2 linked regions of the Niveibacterium microcysteis genome follow. The protein of the gene in region 1 interacts with the protein of each later gene in a pairwise test. Links are inferred from orthologs where the notes say so. Each region holds a gene or a part of one and is shown in the gene's direction. Other genes may lie near its edges.

Region 1 (12,295 bases):
TTCGATCGCCGCCTCGATCTCGCTCTGCGGCAGGCTGCCGGTGCGCAGTGCGTTGAGCGCGCCGGTGGCGTAGCTGGTGATCGCGGCCAGCGGCTGGTTCAGCTCGTGCGCCAGCGAAGAGGCCATTTCGCCCATCGTGACGAGGCGTGCATTCGATTGCAGCTTCTCCTGCTGCTGGCGGGTCAGCTCTTCGGCGCGACGCCGCTCGGTGATGTCGAGCACGGAGCCCATCCAGCCGGTGTGCTTGCCGTCGGCATCGATCAGCGGCGCTTCGTAGATCAGCACATCGAACTTCTCACCGTTCTTGCGCCGGAAGCGCAGTTCCACGCCTTGCGAGGGGGCGTCGCCCGCGAGAATGCTGTCATGCACCGCGCGGGTGCGGTCGAATTCATCGGGTAGCCAATACGGCATCGGCGGGGCCATGCCGACCAGTTCTTCCGCGCTCCAGCCAAACATGCGGCAGAACGCCGGGTTCACGTAGGTGATGCGGCCACTGAGGTCGCGCGCGCGCAGACCGGTCAGCAGCGAATCTTCCATCGCCTGTCGCACCGCCATTTCGCGCCGCAGCGCCTGCTCGGCAAGCTGCCGCCGTCGCATGTGCCGGCGCAACATCCAGAGGCTCCATACGGTCGCCGCGGCGAAAACGATCACCGCGCCGGCGAAGGCCAGCGGCACCAGGCGGGTGCCGCTTCGGTAGCCCTCAACCTTCAGTGCGAGCCCGTGCCCGGGCGGATCGAAGGGGACTTCGTAACTCAGCTCCCCGGCGAGCGGGGCGACTTGCGATTTGGCTGCGACGACGGCGCCGCGCTGATCCAGGATTGAAAGCCGGTAGCGTTCAGAGAACCACCACGGCACCTGCGTCGAGAGCATCTGCTGGAAGCTGTAGACCGCGACAACGTAGCCGACGAGGCTATGGCCATCGTGCCACGGGGTGGCGACGGCAAAACTCGGTTCGCTCGGTGGGCCGGGCAGGTAGGCGTAGCCGGCGCGGCCGAAGGCGCGCGACATGTCGGCCGCCTCCTGCACCAGCTCAGGGTCTTCGGGCCGCAATTCGGGTGGCCAGGCACCGCGTGCCGACAGCCGCGCATCCACCCACAGCACGCGCACCACGCCGCTGTCGCCACCGGTGAGCTGCCGCAGCCGCGCGATGGTCTGCTCGCCGGGCGTCTGCGATGCGAACAAGTCCGGCGCCAGTTGGCGCAGCACGCCTTCGTTACGCTCGAGCTGGAAGCGCAGGTTCTGCTCGATCCACAGCACGTCGGAGACGAGCGTGGCGCGCTGCTCGTCACGATCCTGCCGCAGCGTGAGCGCGACGAAGCCGGCGATGCCCGCCACCAGGGCGATCAAGGCCAGCGCGGGCAGGCGCCAATACCAATCGCTGGTGTGGTGGGAGGGGGCGGTCGGCATGCTCACACCGATACTCTAGCTGCGATGCCGCGAGCTGGGCGAAGCGTGCCGCGGCATCGCCTCAAGCCTCGCGTGCCGGCGGCTCGGCGAGCCGCCCCTGGTAGAGCGCGGCCACCATGTCGCTCTGCGTGACGATGCCGACGAGCCGGCGTTCGTCATCAACCACCGGGATGTGGCTGTGCCCGCCGCCCGAGAGCAAAGGCACAAGCGTGACGAGGTGCATCTCCGGATGTGCCGTTTGTACCGGGCTGCTCATCAGTTGGCCGACGACCTCTGGCTTGTCCGATGTCATGCTCGCGGTGCGGCGGATCAGCGCCTTGAGGCGTTTGTCGAAGCTCGGGTACACATCGAGATCGAGCTGCTTCATGAAATCCACTTGCGTGACGATGCCCGTGACGCGACGCGCCCGATCAACCACGGGCAGCGCCTTGATCCGATGCCGCCGCATCAAGGACCAGGCGTCCTGCAGTTCGGTGCCGAACTCGGCCGAGATCACGTTGCGCGTCATGATGTCGCCAATCGTGATTTCCCCCATGCGGCGCCGGTAAGCGTGCGCCTCGGCCTGCTGGAACATCGATTGCAGGTCGTCGCGGTCAATATCCAGCACCTGGTTGTACTCGCGCAGCACTGCGTCGAGATCCGCTGCGACGAAGCCCAGTCGCTCCGGTGGCGCGTCCGCGCCCTTCGTTGGCGGATGCCGATGCGGATACGGCCGGCCGGAGAGGTTGTTGAACGCGAGTGCCACGGCCAGCAGCGCGGCTGAGTTGAGCAGAACCGGGGCGAGCGCGAAGCCGAATCCCAGTGCATGGACTGCCGGGCCGCCCAGGACGGCGGTCAGCGCGACGGCGCCGCTGGGTGGATGCAGGCAACGCAGGGCGAACATTGCCCCGATCGCGATGGACACCGCGAAGGCGCCGGACATCAGCGGATCGTGAAAGACCTTCCAGCTTGAAACGCCGATCAGCGCGGCGACCAGATTGCCGCCAATGATCGACCAGGGTTGGGCAAGCGGGCTCGACGGCACGCCGAACAGCAGCACGGCGGACGCACCCATTGGCGCAATCAGCAGCGGCAGTTGGCTGGCCTTCCCCAGTACCGCGTGGGTAATCAGCCCGGTCAGCAGAATGCCCAGCAAGGCACCGGCGCAGGCGCGCAGCCGCTCGGTCGAGTTGGCGGTGACCGGTGCCGGGATCATGGCCCTGAGCGCTTGCAGGAATCGGTGGTTGCGGAATCGCATCGGTCTGGGCGTTGGGGGCGTTGGGGGCGCGGGAGGCGCATGGTAGCGCAGCGGCTGGCGGCGGTCCGTGAGTGCTTGGTTGTGGAACTCCACAATGGCCCGATGTGCCGCGTCGCCCTAAAACTCCATCATCCGCAGCTCGATCTGCGGTGCAGCGCCGACTAATCGTAATCGCCCGAGGAGACACCACCATGCAACGTCGAACACTTGCTGCATCCCTGCTGGTCGCGCTTGCAGCCTGGTCGCTGCCCGCGGCCGCGCAGCAGCAGATCGTGATCAAGTTCAGCCATGTCGTGGCACGCAACACGCCCAAGGGCGAGGCCGCCGAACGTTTTGCCCAGCTTGCCGCGGCCAAGACCGGTGGGCGGGTCAAGGTCGAGGTCTATCCCAACAGCCAGCTCTACAAGGACAAGGAAGAGATGGAGGCGTTGCAACTGGGTGCCGTCCAGATGCTCGCGCCGTCGCTGGCCAAGTTTGGGCCGCTGGGCGTCAAGGAATTCGAAGTCTTCGACCTGCCCTACCTCTTCGATAGCTACGACCAGCTCCATCGCGTAACCAACGGCCCGATCGGCAAGGATCTGCTCAAGCGCCTGGAGCCCAAGGGCATCGTCGGTCTGGCTTACTGGGACAACGGCTTCAAGGACTTTTCGGCGAACAAGCCGCTGAAGACACCGGCGGACTTCAAGGGTCTCAAGATGCGCATCCAGTCGTCCAAGGTGCTCGACTCGGAGATGCGGGCGCTCGGCGCCAATCCGCAGGTCATCGCGTTCTCCGAGGTCTATCAGGCGCTGCAGACCGGCGTCGTGGACGGCACCGAGAACCCGCCTTCCAACTTCTACACCCAGAAGATGCATGAGGTGCAGAAGTTCGTGACCCAAAGCGGCCACGGCTACCTCGGCTACGCGGTGATCGTGAACAAGAAGTTCTGGGAAGGTTTGCCGGCCGACATCCGCGCCCAGCTGGAGGACGCGATGGTGCAAGCCACGCGCTATGCCGACGCGGTGGCGCAGAAAGAGAACAACGATGCCATGGAGGCCGTGAAGAAATCCGGCAAGACGCAAGTCGTTGCGCTGTCGCCCGCAGAGAAGGCCGAACTGAAGAGGGTGCTGCTCGCGGTGCATAAGGAGCAGGAGTCGCGTGTCGGCGCCGAGCTGATCAAGGCGATCTACAAGGAGACCGGGTTCAACCCGGCCAAGCCCTAAACCCGTTTCGGGGTGGCGCGTGGCGGTTCGGGGGGACTGCCGCGCGCCCGCTGCCCGCCCGGCCGTATCTGGCCAATTCTTATCCGGAGACATCCAATGAAGATCCTCGATCACATCGAGGAATGGTTGATCGCGACCCTGATGGGCGCGGCCACGGTGATCATCTTTGTCGCCGTGCTGCATCGCTACCTGTCCGGCTTCGCCATTCCCGGCCTGCAGGACTGGCTGCTGTCGATCAACCTTTCCTGGGCACAGGAGCTGTGCATCATCATGTTCGTCTGGATGGCCAAGTTCGGCGCCGCCTATGGTGTGCGCACCGGCATCCATGTTGGCGTGGATGTGCTGATCAACCGACTCGATGATCGGAAGCGCGCGAAGTTCGTGCTCTTCGGTCTGTGCGCCGGTGCGTTCTTCACCGGCGTTGTTGCCACGCTGGGGGCGCGCTTCGTGTGGGAGAACGGTTTCCATCACGCGTTGTTCACCAAGCTGGGCATTCCCGGTGACACCTTTGAAGGGCCGACCACGCCAGACCTCGAGTGGCCGACCTGGATCGTCTACTCGGCGATCCCGCTTGGCTCTGGTCTGATGTGTTTCCGCTTTCTGCAGGTAGCGTGGGCCTTCGTGAAGACCGGCGAGTTGCCGCACCACGATCACGGTCACGTCGATGGGTTGGAGGACGAGCCCGACGAGAAGCTGCCGTCGGTGGGCGAAGCTTTTGCGGAAGGGGAGGACATCGCCCATGGCTACGGCGGCTCGCGCCGTTTCAAGGCGGCCCACCAACGCGACGACGAGGAGGGCAAGCAATGAGCGCGCTCATCATCTTCGGCCTGCTTCTTGCCTTGATGCTCACCGGCATGCCGATCTCGATCTCGCTCGGCCTGACGGTGCTGACCTTTCTCTTCACGATGACCACGGTGCCGATCGAATCGGTTGCACTGAAGCTCTTCACCGGCATCGAGAAGTTCGAAATCATGGCGATTCCGTTCTTCATCCTGGCCGGCAACTTCCTCACGCACGGTGGCGTCGCGCGGCGGATGATCAATTTCGCCACTTCGATGGTCGGCCACTGGCACGGCGGCCTTGGGCTTGCGGGCGTGATGGCCTGCGCGCTGTTCGCCGCGGTGTCCGGTTCGTCGCCGGCGACGGTCGTGGCGATCGGGTCGATCCTGCTGCCGGCCATGGTCAAGGCAGGCTTTCCGAAGCGCTTTGGCGCCGGTGTGATCACCACCTCGGGCGCGCTGGGCATCCTGATCCCGCCGTCCATCGTGATGGTGATGTACTCGGTCGCGACCAACACCTCGGTCGGCGCGCTGTTCATGGCGGGCGTGGTGCCGGGCCTGATGCTGGCGGGTTTCCTCGGCTTTACCACCTGGTACCGTGCGCGCAAGTTCGGCTACCCGCGGCAGGCCAAGGCAAGCTGGCCCGAGCGGTTCAAGGCGTTTCGCGAGTCGATGTGGGGGCTTTTCCTGATCATCGTCGTGATGGGCGGCATCTACACCGGCATCTTTACGCCGACCGAGGCGGCCGCGATGAGCGCGGTGTATGCCTTCATCGTCGCGGTCTTTGTTTACAAGGACATGCCGCTTGCCGGCGTGCGCAAGGTGCTGCTCGACTCGGCGAACATGAGCGCGATGCTGCTCTACATCATCACGAACGCGGTGCTGTTCTCCTTCATCATGACCAACGAGAACATTCCGCAGCAGCTCGCCGATTGGCTGTTGGCTCAAGGCCTTGGCCCGATTGCCTTCCTGCTCGCGGTGAATGTGCTGCTGCTGGTGGCCGGGAACGTGATGGAACCGTCATCGATCGTGCTGATCATGGCGCCGATCCTGTTTCCGGTGGCGGCCAAGCTGGGCATCCATCCGGTGCACTTCGGCATCCTGATCACCGTGAACATGGAGGTCGGCATGTGCCATCCACCGGTGGGGCTCAACATGTATGTGGCCTCGGGCATTACGAAGATGGGCATTACCGAGCTGACGGTGGCGGTTTGGCCCTGGCTGCTGACGATGCTGGCTTTCCTTGGTCTGGTGACCTATGTGCCGACGCTGTCGCTGTGGTTTCCGCGCATGCTGGGCATGCTCCAGTAGCCTGCTGCGGTTGAAGCAAAAACGGGCGCCAGTGGCGCCCGTTTTCTTTGCCGCTGCGGTGCGGGTTATTGCGCGAGCGGGATCGTCGCCGCCTGATCAAAGCGCAGCAATGCGTCGATCTTCGCTTCGATCTGCATGAAACGTGCTGCCTTGGCGGCCGGAATCACCTTCGACATCTTGTCGAAGTAGGTCACGCGGAGCTTGATCAGGTCGCGCTCGGCGCCGTTGATTTCGCCGATCAGACGCTTGGCGTTGGCGTTGGTGAGCTTCGCATCCACAGCGATGAAGTCGATCATCGCGAGCGTCAGCCGTTGGCGGATCGTCGTGCCTGCCTTCTCGTACTGGTCATAGAGCGGCCAGAATTTGTCTGCCTCAGCCGCCGTCAGCAGCATGTTGTCAGCGACCAGCTTCTTCTTGTCTGTGCGGATCTGATCGCGCAGCGCCTGGACTGCTGCCGGATCCGGCGCGGCCGGCGTGGCGGCCTCGGCAATCGGGGCGAGCAGGGCGGTGGAACAGATGAGGGCGGCTAGAAGGTGCTTCATCATGCGTCCTTTAGGCTGGGAAAACCGCGAGTTTAGGCGTTTGAGGTGCCGCCAGACTATCGAGCGTGCGCCAGAAAATGTGCCCAATTGACAGCCTCTGGCGCCGTTTCGTTTTGGCACAAGAAGGCTGAGGTCCAGCAAATTTTCCCTGATATAATCAAAAGTTAGCTTTTTTGCACCCAACAATCGTGGAGTTTGAACATGGCTATCGAACGCACCCTATCGATCATCAAACCGGACGCCGTCGCGAAGAACGTGATCGGCAAAATCTATCAGCGTTTTGAAGACGCGGGTCTGAAGATCGTTGCCGCCAAGCTGGTGCACCTGTCCGAGCAGGAAGCCGGTCAGTTCTACGCAGTGCACAAAGAGCGTCCCTTCTTCAAGGATCTGGTCAAGTTCATGACCTCCGGCCCGGTGATGATCCAGGCGCTGGAAGGCGAGAACGCGATCGCGAAGAACCGCGAGCTGATGGGTGCCACCGACCCGAAGAAGGCTGCGCCGGGCACGATCCGCGCCGACTTCGCCGAGTCGATCGACGCCAACGCCGTGCACGGTTCGGATGCCCCGGAAACCGCCGCCGTTGAAGTGGCGTTCTTCTTCCCGGGCATGAACGTCTACTCCCGCTAAGCGAGGCGTAGCGATCCAACGGATTCGCCGGCGGGAATTTGAACCCCCGCTGGCGGTCTGAACGGTCTCTGCCCCCGGAGACAAACATGACGACAGCACAAGAAAACCGCGTCAACCTGCTCGATTTCGATGCGCAGGCGATGACAGACTGGTTCGCCGCGCAGGGCGAGAAGCCGTTTCGCGCGCGCCAGGTGCTGCGCTGGATTCACCGCTTCGGGGAGACCGATTTCGAGGCGATGACCGATGTCGCCAAGAGCCTGCGCGCCAAGCTGCAGGAATCGGCCTGCATCGTGCCGCCCAATCCGATCCGCGACAGCATCTCCACCGATGGCACGCGCAAGTGGTTGTTCGATGTGGGCAACGCCAACGCGGTCGAGAGCGTGTTCATTCCGGAAACGACGCGGGGCACGCTGTGCATTTCCTCGCAGGCCGGCTGCGCGCTGGACTGCTCCTTCTGTTCGACCGGCAAGCAGGGCTTCAACCGCAACCTGACGGCCGCCGAGATCATCGGTCAGCTGTGGATGGCGAACCGCCTGCTGGGTGCGGACCCGGACGGCGAACGCATCATCAGCAACGTCGTGATGATGGGTATGGGCGAGCCGCTGGCGAACTTCGACAACGTGGTGTCGGCGCTGAACCTGATGCTCGACGATCACGCCTACGGCCTTTCGCGCCGTCGCGTGACGGTGTCGACTTCGGGCATCGTGCCGGCGATGGATCGCCTCCGCGACGCCTGCCCGGTGGCGCTTGCCGTGTCGCTGCACGCGCCCAACGACGCGCTGCGCGACGTGCTCGTGCCGATCAACAAGAAGTACCCCCTGGTGGAACTGATGGCGGCTTGCCGGCGCTATCTCGAGCGCGCGCCGCGTGACTTCATCACCTTCGAATACGTCATGCTCGACGGGGTCAATGACCAGGACGAGCATGCCCGGCAGCTCATCGCACTCACGCGCGATGTGCCGTGCAAATTCAATCTGATTCCGTTCAATCCGTTCCCGAATTCGGGCTACGAACGCTCACCGGCACCCCGGATCAAGCGTTTTGCCCAGATTCTGATCGATGCCGGAATCGTGACGACCACCCGCAAGACCCGCGGCGACGACGTCGATGCCGCCTGCGGTCAGCTCGCCGGGCAGGTTATCGATAAAACGCGCCGCACTACGCGGCGCACCATTTCGCTTACGGAGGTCAGATCTTGATCGTGGCTCGTTCGCTCATGCTTGTGCTCGCGACTGCGGCGGCAGTATCCGCCTGCAGTACCCCTTCGTCGCAAGGCGGAGCCGGCGTTGCTGACCGACCCTCGACCGATCAGCCGGTCACCACCGAGGCGCGAAAACGCTCGCGGGCCCACGTCGAGTTGGGCAATGAGTATGTCAAGGCCGGCCGCCTTGGCGTTGCGATGGAGGAGGCGCGGATTGCGGTCCAGGAGGACCCGAGCTACGCCGCTGCGCATCATCTGCAGGCGCTGGTGCATATGTACCTGGATGAGCAGAAAGCCGCGCAGTCGGAGTTTGAGCGCGCCCTGTCGCTGGCGCCCGGTGATCCCGAAATCAACAACAGCTTCGGCTGGTTCCTGTGCAACGGTGGACAGGAGCAGCGCGGTCTTGAGTTGCTCGCGAAGGCAGCCCAGAACCCGTACTACGAAACCCCGACCCGCCCGTACACCAATTCGGGCCTGTGTTACCTGAAGCTCAAGAACGAGGATGCGGCCCGCGGGCAGTTCGCTCGCGCCTTGGCGCTCGACCCGAATAACGCAACCGCGCTCTTCAACCTTGCGAACATCGCATACCGCAAAGGCGAGATGCAGAAGGCGCGCGACCTTGTGGCCGACCTGAACCGTGTAGGCGAACCAACCGCGGCCTCAGTCTGGCTGGGTTTGCGTGTTGAGCGGAAGCTGGGCAACCGGGAGGCCGAAGCCGCTTACACCGCGCAGCTGCGCCGCCGCTTCACCAGTTCGCAGGAATATCAGGACTATTTGCAGGAGCGCTTTGATTGAGCGCTACGTCAATGGAATCACACAGCTACGCGAATGCCCCCGGCGTTGCTGCGTCGGGCGTTGCCCTGAAGCAGGCACGTGAGGCTCGCAATCTTGGTATCGCCGAAGTCGCTTCCACGCTGAAGCTGACCCCTCGCCAGATCGAAGCGATCGAGAGCGAGGCTTTCGATCAGTTGCCGGGCAGTGCCTTTGCACGCGGCTTTGTCCGCAACTACGCGCGTTATCTCGGTCTGGATCCTGCACCGCTGCTTGAACGCATGGAGCAGCCCGCACGTGGCGAGGATCTGAAGCTCGCGCCTGAATCGAATGCCGAAGGCTCCGTGCCGCGCCGCCCGTCGGGCTATCGGTCGGCGTCCCCGTTGCCAGCCGTCATGGTGGTAGGCGCGATTGTCGCGCTGGGGCTGGTGTGGTCGAGCTTCAATTGGTTTGGCCGTGGTGCCACTCCGGGTGTTGAGCGTGGGGTGAGTCAGTCTGCGGCCGTTGCGGCGTCCGAGCCGATCTTCCCGCCGCACACCGAAGAGACGGCCGTTGTGACCGCGCAGGTCGAGCCTGCCGCGAGCGCGTCCGAGCCGGTTGTTGCTCAATCGCTGCCGGCTACCGCCTCGGCGGCGCAATCGTCACCCGTTGCCGCAGTCAAACCTGCCGCTCCGCAATCGGCGCCTACGCCACTCGCGCAGCAGTCGGCGCCGGTTGGTGCAGCGCAGGGCGGTTTGAATTTTTCGTTCGCGCAGGACGCATGGGTCGAGGTGCGTGATGCCTCCGGCAGCGTGGTGTTCTCGCGCCTTAGCAAAGCCGGTTCGACACAGACGGTGCAGGGCACGGCACCGTTTGCGCTGGTGATTGGCAACGCGCCGAACGTCAAAGTCGAATACAACGGCCGCCCGGTCGATCTCGCGCCCTACACCAAGGTGAGTGTGGCGCGCCTTTCCGTGAAGTGATGCTGATGCCTGTTCTCGATCCATTCGGCGGAAAGCCGGCCGCTCGCCACCGTACCCGTGAAGTTCGCATCGGGCGTGTCCGCGTTGGGTCGGATGCGCCGATCGTCGTGCAGTCGATGACCAACACCGACACGGCAGACCACATCGCGACGGCAATCCAGATCGCGCAACTCGCGCGGGCTGGCTCCGAGATCGTGCGCATCACGGTGAATAACGAAGAGTCGGCGGCGGCAGTGCCGAAGATTCGCGAGCAGCTGCTGAAGATGAACGTGGATGTGCCGCTGGTCGGTGACTTCCACTACAACGGCCATCGCCTGCTGACGGCCTACCCCGAGTGCGCGGAGGTGCTGGACAAGTACCGCATCAATCCGGGCAACGTCGGCTCCGGCCAGAAGCGCGATCCGCAGTTTGCGGCGATCATCGAGCTGGCCTGCAAGTATGACAAGCCGGTCCGCATCGGCGTGAACTGGGGCAGTCTCGACCAGTCGGTGCTCGCGCGCATCATGGACGAGAACGCCAGCCGTGCCGAACCGATGGATGCGCAGGCGGTGATGCGCGAGGCGCTCGTCACCTCGGCGCTGGAGTCCGCAGCCAAGGCTGAAGAGTTTGGCATGGCCGGCAACCGAATCATCCTGTCCGCCAAGGTGTCGAGCGTGCAGGATTTGATCGCCGTCTACCGCATGCTGGCTGCGCGCTGCGACTATCCGCTGCACCTTGGTCTGACCGAAGCCGGCATGGGCAGCAAGGGCATCGTGGCCTCCACCGCGGCGCTGGGTGTGCTGCTACAGGAAGGTATCGGCGACACGATTCGTGTCTCGCTGACGCCGGAACCGGGCGGCGCCCGGACGCAGGAAGTGATCGTTGCGCAAGAAATCCTGCAGAGCATGGGCTTGCGTGCCTTCACCCCGATGGTGACGGCGTGCCCCGGCTGCGGGCGCACGACCAGCACCTTCTTCCAGGAACTCGCGCAGTCGGTGCAGGGCTACGTGCGCGACAAGATGCCGGAATGGAAGACCCAGTACGACGGCGTCGAGAACCTCACGCTTGCAGTGATGGGGTGTGTCGTCAATGGGCCCGGTGAGAGCAAGCACGCGAACATCGGGATCTCGCTGCCCGGTACCGGTGAAACCCCGGCGGCGCCGGTCTTCGAGGATGGGGAAAAGACCGTGACCCTGCGCGGTGACAACATCGCCCAGGAGTTCATCGGGCTGATCGACGCCTACGTAGCGCGCAAATACACAAGAAAGACCGTCTGAGCGTTCCGACGCCGACGAGACATTGAACAGGTAGCTGATGGCACAGAAACTGATTCAGGGCGTGCGTGGCATGCACGACATCCTGCCCGACGACGCCGAACGCTGGGAGCTGTTCGAGGAGATCGTGCGCGGCTGGCTGCGTAGCTATGGCTATCGCCCGATCCGCACGCCGATTCTTGAATTCACACCGCTCTTCGTGCGTGGCGTCGGTGAGCACACCGACATCGTTGAGAAGGAGATGTACGCCTTCGAAGATCGCCTGAACGGCGATCCGCTGGTACTGCGTCCCGAGGGCACAGCACCGTGCGTGCGTGCCGTGCTTGAGCACAACCTGATCAATTCGTCAGGTCCGCAGCGGCTCTATTACAACGGCCCGATGTTCCGCCACGAGCGGCCGCAGAAGGGGCGCCAGCGCCAGTTCCACCAGTTTGGTGTGGAAGCCTTCGGCTACACAGGTCCGGACATCGACGCTGAGCATATCGTGATGCTCGCGCGTCTGTGGCGCGATCTGGGTCTTGAAGAGGACATCACGCTCGAGCTCAACACGCTTGGCTCCAGCGACGAGCGTGCAGCGCATCGCCAGGCCCTGATCGCCTATTTCGAGGCGCATCGCGATCAACTGGACGAAGACGCTCAGCGTCGTCTGCACTCGAATCCGCTGCGCATCCTGGACACCAAGAATCCGGCGATGCAGGCGCTCGTCGAAGCCGCGCCGAAGCTCGCCGAATTCCTTGGCGTCGAATCGCTGGCGCACTTCGAAGGCGTTCAGACGCTGCTGCGTGAGGCCGCGATTCCTTTTCGCATCAATCCGCGTCTGGTCCGCGGGCTGGACTACTACAACCGCACCGTGTTCGAATGGGTGACCGATAAACTCGGTGCCCAGGCAACCGTGTGTGGCGGCGGTCGTTACGATGGCCTCGTCGAACAGCTGGGCGGAAAGCCGACCCCGGCCTGTGGTTTCGGCATGGGGATCGAGCGTCTGATGATGCTGTGGGAGGTC
Region 2 (5,137 bases), 250 kb from region 1 along the record:
GTGTGGCTGGCAGCAGGCCTGCCGACGCCGCGCTTCCGCCTGCTCGATGCGGAAACCGACTGGGACGATGTGGCACGTGACCTCGGCCTGCCGATCTTCGTCAAGCCGGTGCATGAAGGCTCCAGCATGGGTGCGACGAAGGTCACCGAGGTGGCGCAGTTGAAGGAAGCCTGGGCGCTCGCAGCGCGCTTCGATTCACTCGTCATTGCCGAAGAGTTCATCGAAGGTCAGGAACTGACGGCGCCCTTCCTGGGTGACAAACCCTTGCCCCTGGTACGTATCGCCGCGCCCGATGGCAAGTACGACTACCAGAACAAGTACTTCACCGATGTCGTGCAGTACCACTGCCCGTGCGGCTTGCCCGCCGAGCGCGAGGCCGAACTGCAGGCGATCGTGATGCGCGCGTCCGCCGTGCTGGGTTGCCGGGGCTGGGGACGTGCAGACCTGATGCTCACCGCCGACGGCCGTGCCTATCTGCTCGAAATGAACACCGCCCCGGGCATGACCTCGCACTCGCTGGTGCCGATGGCCGCGCGCGCTGCGGGTATCGCATTCGAAGATTTGTGCGTCGAAATCCTCAAGGGGGCTGCACTTGGCTGAGCACCAACCCGCCTTTGGCCGCAACGCCTCGACGGCGCGCCCCGCGCGCGCCACTGTTGAGCCGCGCGGACTCTGGCATCGACCGGAGTGGATGAACGGCATCGCGGACGCGCTGCTGCTCTTCGCCTCGGTCGCGCTCGGCTATGCCGCGATGCGCGCCGCGCTCGCCATGCCTCTCTTCGGTTTCCGTGAAGTCGTGGTGGTTTCACCGCTGTCGCAGGTGACCTCTGCGCAGCTTGAGTTCGCGGCTCGTTCCGGCCTGAAAGGCAATTTCTTCAGTGTCAGTCTCGACGACGCGCGTGCCGCGTTCGAAAAGCTGCCATGGGTGCGTCGCGCAGAAGTGCGGCGCGTGTGGCCGGCAACACTTGAGGTGAAGCTCGAGGAACATGTTGCCGCGGCCTACTGGCGCGCCGGTGACAACGGCGATACGCGCCTGGTGAATCAGCAAGGCGAGGTCTTCATCGCAGCGACGAATGCGCACCTGCCGGTCTTCTCCGGACCCGAGGGGAGCGCGTCGCAGGTGCTTGAGCGCTATCGCGACTTCGCGTCTCAGCTTGCATCGATCAGCGCCGTGCCGGCCGCCCTGAACTACTCGCAGCGGCAGGCCTGGCAGATCCGCCTCGAAGACGGGCTCGTGATCGAGCTTGGACGTGATCAGCCTAACACCCCGCTTGGCGAACGCCTGGCGCGGTTCGTATCAGTTTGGCCGCAGGCGCGCACTCGCCTGCAGGCGCCCGCGACGGTGGCGGACTTGCGCTACCCGACCGGATTTGCGGTGCAGGTCGCCGTGGCCCCCAGCAACAAGGCAAAACAATGAGCAAGGAATACAAGGATCTGATTGTCGGCCTCGACATCGGCACCTCGAAGATCACCGCGCTGGTCGCCGAGATGAAGCCGGACGGCCGCTTCGAAGTGGTCGGCGCCGCGTCGCAGCCATCCAGCGGCCTGCGCAAGGGCGTCGTGGTCAACATCGAAGCCACCGTCGAGGCGATCTCAAAGGTCGTGCAGGAGGTCGAGATGATGGCCAACTGCAAGATCCGCGATGTCTACACCGGCATTGCAGGCAGCCACATCCGCAGCTTCAACTCGAACGGCATGACACCGATCAAGGATCGCGAGGTCACGCCGCTCGACGTTGAGCGTGTGATTGAAACGGCCAAGGCGATGCCGCTCCCGGCGGACCAGCAGATCCTGCACATCCTGACGCAGGAATTCATCATCGACGGGCAGGACGGCGTGCGCGAACCGATCGGCATGAGCGGCGTGCGCCTCGAAGTGAAGGTGCACATCGTCACCGGCGCGGTGTCCGCGGCGCAAAACCTCGTCAAGTGCGTGCGCCGCTGCGGCCTCGAGGTCAACGACCTTGTGTTGCAGCCGCTCGCATCGAGCTTCGCGACCCTGACCGAGGACGAGAAAGAGCTCGGCGTGTGTCTCGTCGACATCGGCGGCGGTACGACTGACATCGCCGTCTTCACGCAAGGCGCGATCCGCCACACGGCGGTGATCCCAGTTGCAGGCGATCAGGTTACCAATGACATTGCCATGGCGCTGCGTACGCCGACGGCCGAGGCCGAGGAGATCAAGATCCGCTACGGCGTTGCGATGCCGGCCTTGGTTGATCCGGAAGCGATGATTGATGTGCCGAGCGTTGGCGAGCGCGCTGCGCGCAAGCTCTCGCGTCAGGCCTTGGCCGATGTGATCGAGCCGCGCGTCTCCGAGTTGTTCGAGCTGGTGCAGGCCGAACTGCGTCGCAGTGGCTACGAGGAACTGCTGTCCTCCGGCCTCGTGCTGACGGGCGGCTCGGCGGTGCTGGCCGGCGTTGTGGAACTGGGCGAGGAGATCTTCCATACCCCGGTGCGCATCGGCATTCCGCATTACCAGGGCAGTCTCGCCGACATGGTTTGCCACCCGCAGTATGCGACCGCAATGGGCCTGCTTTTCGAGGCGGCAGCGCAACGGCGCAGGGGGCTGCACGCGCACGAAACACGTAGTGTGAAGCAGTCATTTCAACGAGTTATGGCGTGGTTTGCGCGCAATTTCTAAGCACGCGAGCCAAAGTATTTCACGGCGCAGCAATTGCATGTGGCATGGCGCCGATATTTAGTTGTAAACTTTCATTGGCGTACTATATTTAGGTGGTTGTTAAATTCCCCGACAGCGGGGTAAACCACCTGCGCCAGGGCTGAATCAGGAGGCTAGGCAGATGTTCGAGATCAGGGAAAAAGAAGCCGTCGGAACCGTCATCAAAGTGATCGGGATTGGCGGTGCGGGTGGTAACGCCATCGACCACATGATCCGCGAAGGGGTCAAAGGGGTTGAGTTCGTGTGTGCCAATACCGACGCCCAGGCTCTCAAGCGCAGCAGCGCTGCCACCAAGATTCAGCTCGGCGATTCCGGCCTCGGCGCGGGCGCGAAGCCCGAAGCTGGCCGTACAGCGGCGCTGGATGCGCGCGACCGGATCGCTGACGCGCTGACCGGCGCGCACATGGCCTTCATTACCGCCGGCATGGGCGGTGGCACCGGTACTGGGGCCGCGCCCGTTGTCGCAGAAGTCGCTCGCGAGATGGGCGTGCTGACGGTCGCCGTGGTGACCAAGCCGTTCGACTTCGAGAACCGCAATCGTGTCGCGGACAGCGGCATCGAAGAACTCGCCAAGCACGTCGACTCCCTGATCGTGGTGCTGAATGACAAGCTGATGGAAGTGCATGGCGACGACGCCAGCGTTGAAGAGTGCTTCCGTTCCGCCGACAACGTGCTGCGCAACGCGGTCGGCGGCATCGCTGAAATCATCAACATTCCGGGCCTGGTCAACGTCGACTTCCAGGACGTCCGCACCGTGATGGCCGAAATGGGCCGCGCGATGATGGGTTCGGCTGAAGCTGCCGGCATCGATCGCGCCCGCATCGCGGCTGAACAGGCTGCTTGCTGCCCGCTGCTTGAAGGTGTTGAACTCTCGGGCGCGCGTGGCGTGCTGATCAACATCTCGGCGAGCCGTTCGCTGAAGATGAGCGAAGTCCGTGAAGCGGTGAATACCGTGCGCGCCTTTGCGCATGCCGACGCATTCGTGATCTACGGCACCGTGTTCGACGAAGCGATGGAAGATCGCATTCGCGTGACCGTTGTCGCAACGGGTCTTGGCGTTGCGAAGGCTGCCGCGCAGAAGCCGCCGATGCACGTGATTCGCACCGGCACCGACAACGTCGGGATCGAAGTGAACTATGCCGATCTGGAACAGCCGGCGGTCATCCGTCGCCAGCACCGCCGTTCGACCGTTGAGGCGATGAGCGCCAATGGCTTCGGTACGCTGGACATTCCGGCCTTTCTGCGCAAGCAAGCGGATTGATCGGCAGATGATGAATCGGACGCCCCGCCTCGGCGGGGCGTTTTCGTTTCTGGATATCGGTGGCCTATGCTGACGATAGCGGGTGTCAATCGTCGCCTGCGGCCCGCGTGATAAAATCGTTTCCGATCAATCTCTTGCCGGAGCCCGTCTATGCTCGGACAACGCACGCTGAAGACCATCGTCACCGCCACCGGTGTCGGGCTGCACAGCGGCATCAAGGTAACGCTCAGCCTGCGCCCGGCAGCACCGGATACCGGCATCGTCTTTCGCCGGGTCGATCTCGATCCGCCGGTCGATTTGCCTGCTTCGCCCTACTCGGTCGTCGATACGCGCCTGTGTTCCGGCTTGCAGCAGGGCGAGGCCAAGATCGGTACTGTCGAACACTTGATGTCCGCGTTGGCTGGCTTGGGTGTCGATAATGCCTATGTCGATGTAGATGGCCCGGAAATTCCGATCCTGGATGGGTCGGCTGCGCCGTTTGTATTCCTGATCCAGTCCGCCGGCATCGAAGAGCAGGGTGCTCCGAAGCGGTTCCTTCGCGTACTGAAACCGGTTGAGGTGAGGGAGGGGGATAAATGGGTTCGCCTCGATCCGCATGAAGGCTTTCGCCTTGCGTTCTCGATCCAGTTCAATCACCCCGCAATCGATCGAACCGGCACCGAGGTCTCGGTCGATTTTGCGGAGCATTCATACGTGCGGGAGATTTCGCGTGCCCGCACCTTCGGCTTCATGCACGAGGTGGAGTACATGCGCGACGCGGGCCTCGCTCGTGGCGGCAGCCTCGACAACGCGATCGTGATGGACGAGTACCGCGTCCTGAATGCCGATGGATTGCGTTACGGCGACGAGTTCGTCAAGCACAAGGTGCTGGACGCCATCGGCGATCTCTACCTCGCGGGCCATCCCTTGTTGGCGGCCTACTCGGCACACAAGTCCGGCCATGCGCTCAACAACCAGGTTCTGCGCGCGTTGCTCGAAGACAAGACTGCCTGGGATATCGTGAGTTTCGACCGCGATGAAGATGTACCGGCTTCGCTTTCGCGCGCCTTTGAACTCCACGCCGCGGCCTGAGGCGTGCTGATCTTACGGCTGCTCGTCGTTCTGGTTGCGATCGGTGGCGTTGCGAGCTACTTCGCCTACCTGTTCACCGGCCGCGCAGGCTATTTGCGCTTGGCGAAGAACCTGGCCCGCTTC

The links.
Region 2: the proteins of rlmN (region 1) and ftsZ interact in binary tests that used the Escherichia coli proteins (3 or more experiments, as listed by UniProt). The link is inferred for Niveibacterium microcysteis from one-to-one orthologs.

Annotation. Positions count from the first base shown.
Region 1 is NZ_CP071060.1:3,432,205-3,444,499, reverse strand. What follows is about bases 6,290-9,247. They hold rlmN (dual-specificity RNA methyltransferase RlmN), read left to right. Parts: upstream 6,290-7,191; coding sequence 7,192-8,304; downstream 8,305-9,247. Other genes in these bases: JY500_RS15600 (RodZ domain-containing protein), read left to right, coding at 9,098-9,247; pilW (type IV pilus biogenesis/stability protein PilW), read left to right, coding at 8,307-9,101; ndk (nucleoside-diphosphate kinase), read left to right, coding at 6,680-7,105; JY500_RS15620 (hypothetical protein), read right to left, coding at 6,290-6,478. Outside these bases: JY500_RS15645 (sensor histidine kinase), read right to left, coding at 1-1,407; JY500_RS15640 (HPP family protein), read right to left, coding at 1,469-2,602; JY500_RS15635 (TRAP transporter substrate-binding protein), read left to right, coding at 2,836-3,846; JY500_RS15630 (TRAP transporter small permease), read left to right, coding at 3,943-4,653; JY500_RS15625 (TRAP transporter large permease), read left to right, coding at 4,650-5,936; more of JY500_RS15620, read right to left, coding at 6,002-6,289; more of JY500_RS15600, read left to right, coding at 9,248-10,039; ispG (flavodoxin-dependent (E)-4-hydroxy-3-methylbut-2-enyl-diphosphate synthase), read left to right, coding at 10,045-11,295; hisS (histidine--tRNA ligase), read left to right, coding at 11,333-12,295.
Region 2 is NZ_CP071060.1:3,683,569-3,688,705, reverse strand. What follows is about bases 1,949-4,873. They hold ftsZ (cell division protein FtsZ), read left to right. Parts: upstream 1,949-2,803; coding sequence 2,804-3,943; downstream 3,944-4,873. Other genes in these bases: lpxC (UDP-3-O-acyl-N-acetylglucosamine deacetylase), read left to right, coding at 4,094-4,873; ftsA (cell division protein FtsA), read left to right, coding at 1,949-2,643. In the rest of the region: JY500_RS16705 (D-alanine--D-alanine ligase), read left to right, coding at 1-600; JY500_RS16700 (cell division protein FtsQ/DivIB), read left to right, coding at 692-1,417; more of ftsA, read left to right, coding at 1,414-1,948; more of lpxC, read left to right, coding at 4,874-5,014; JY500_RS16680 (hypothetical protein), read left to right, coding at 5,018-5,137. UniProt on the Escherichia coli protein: Essential cell division protein that forms a contractile ring structure (Z ring) at the future cell division site. The regulation of the ring assembly controls the timing and the location of cell division.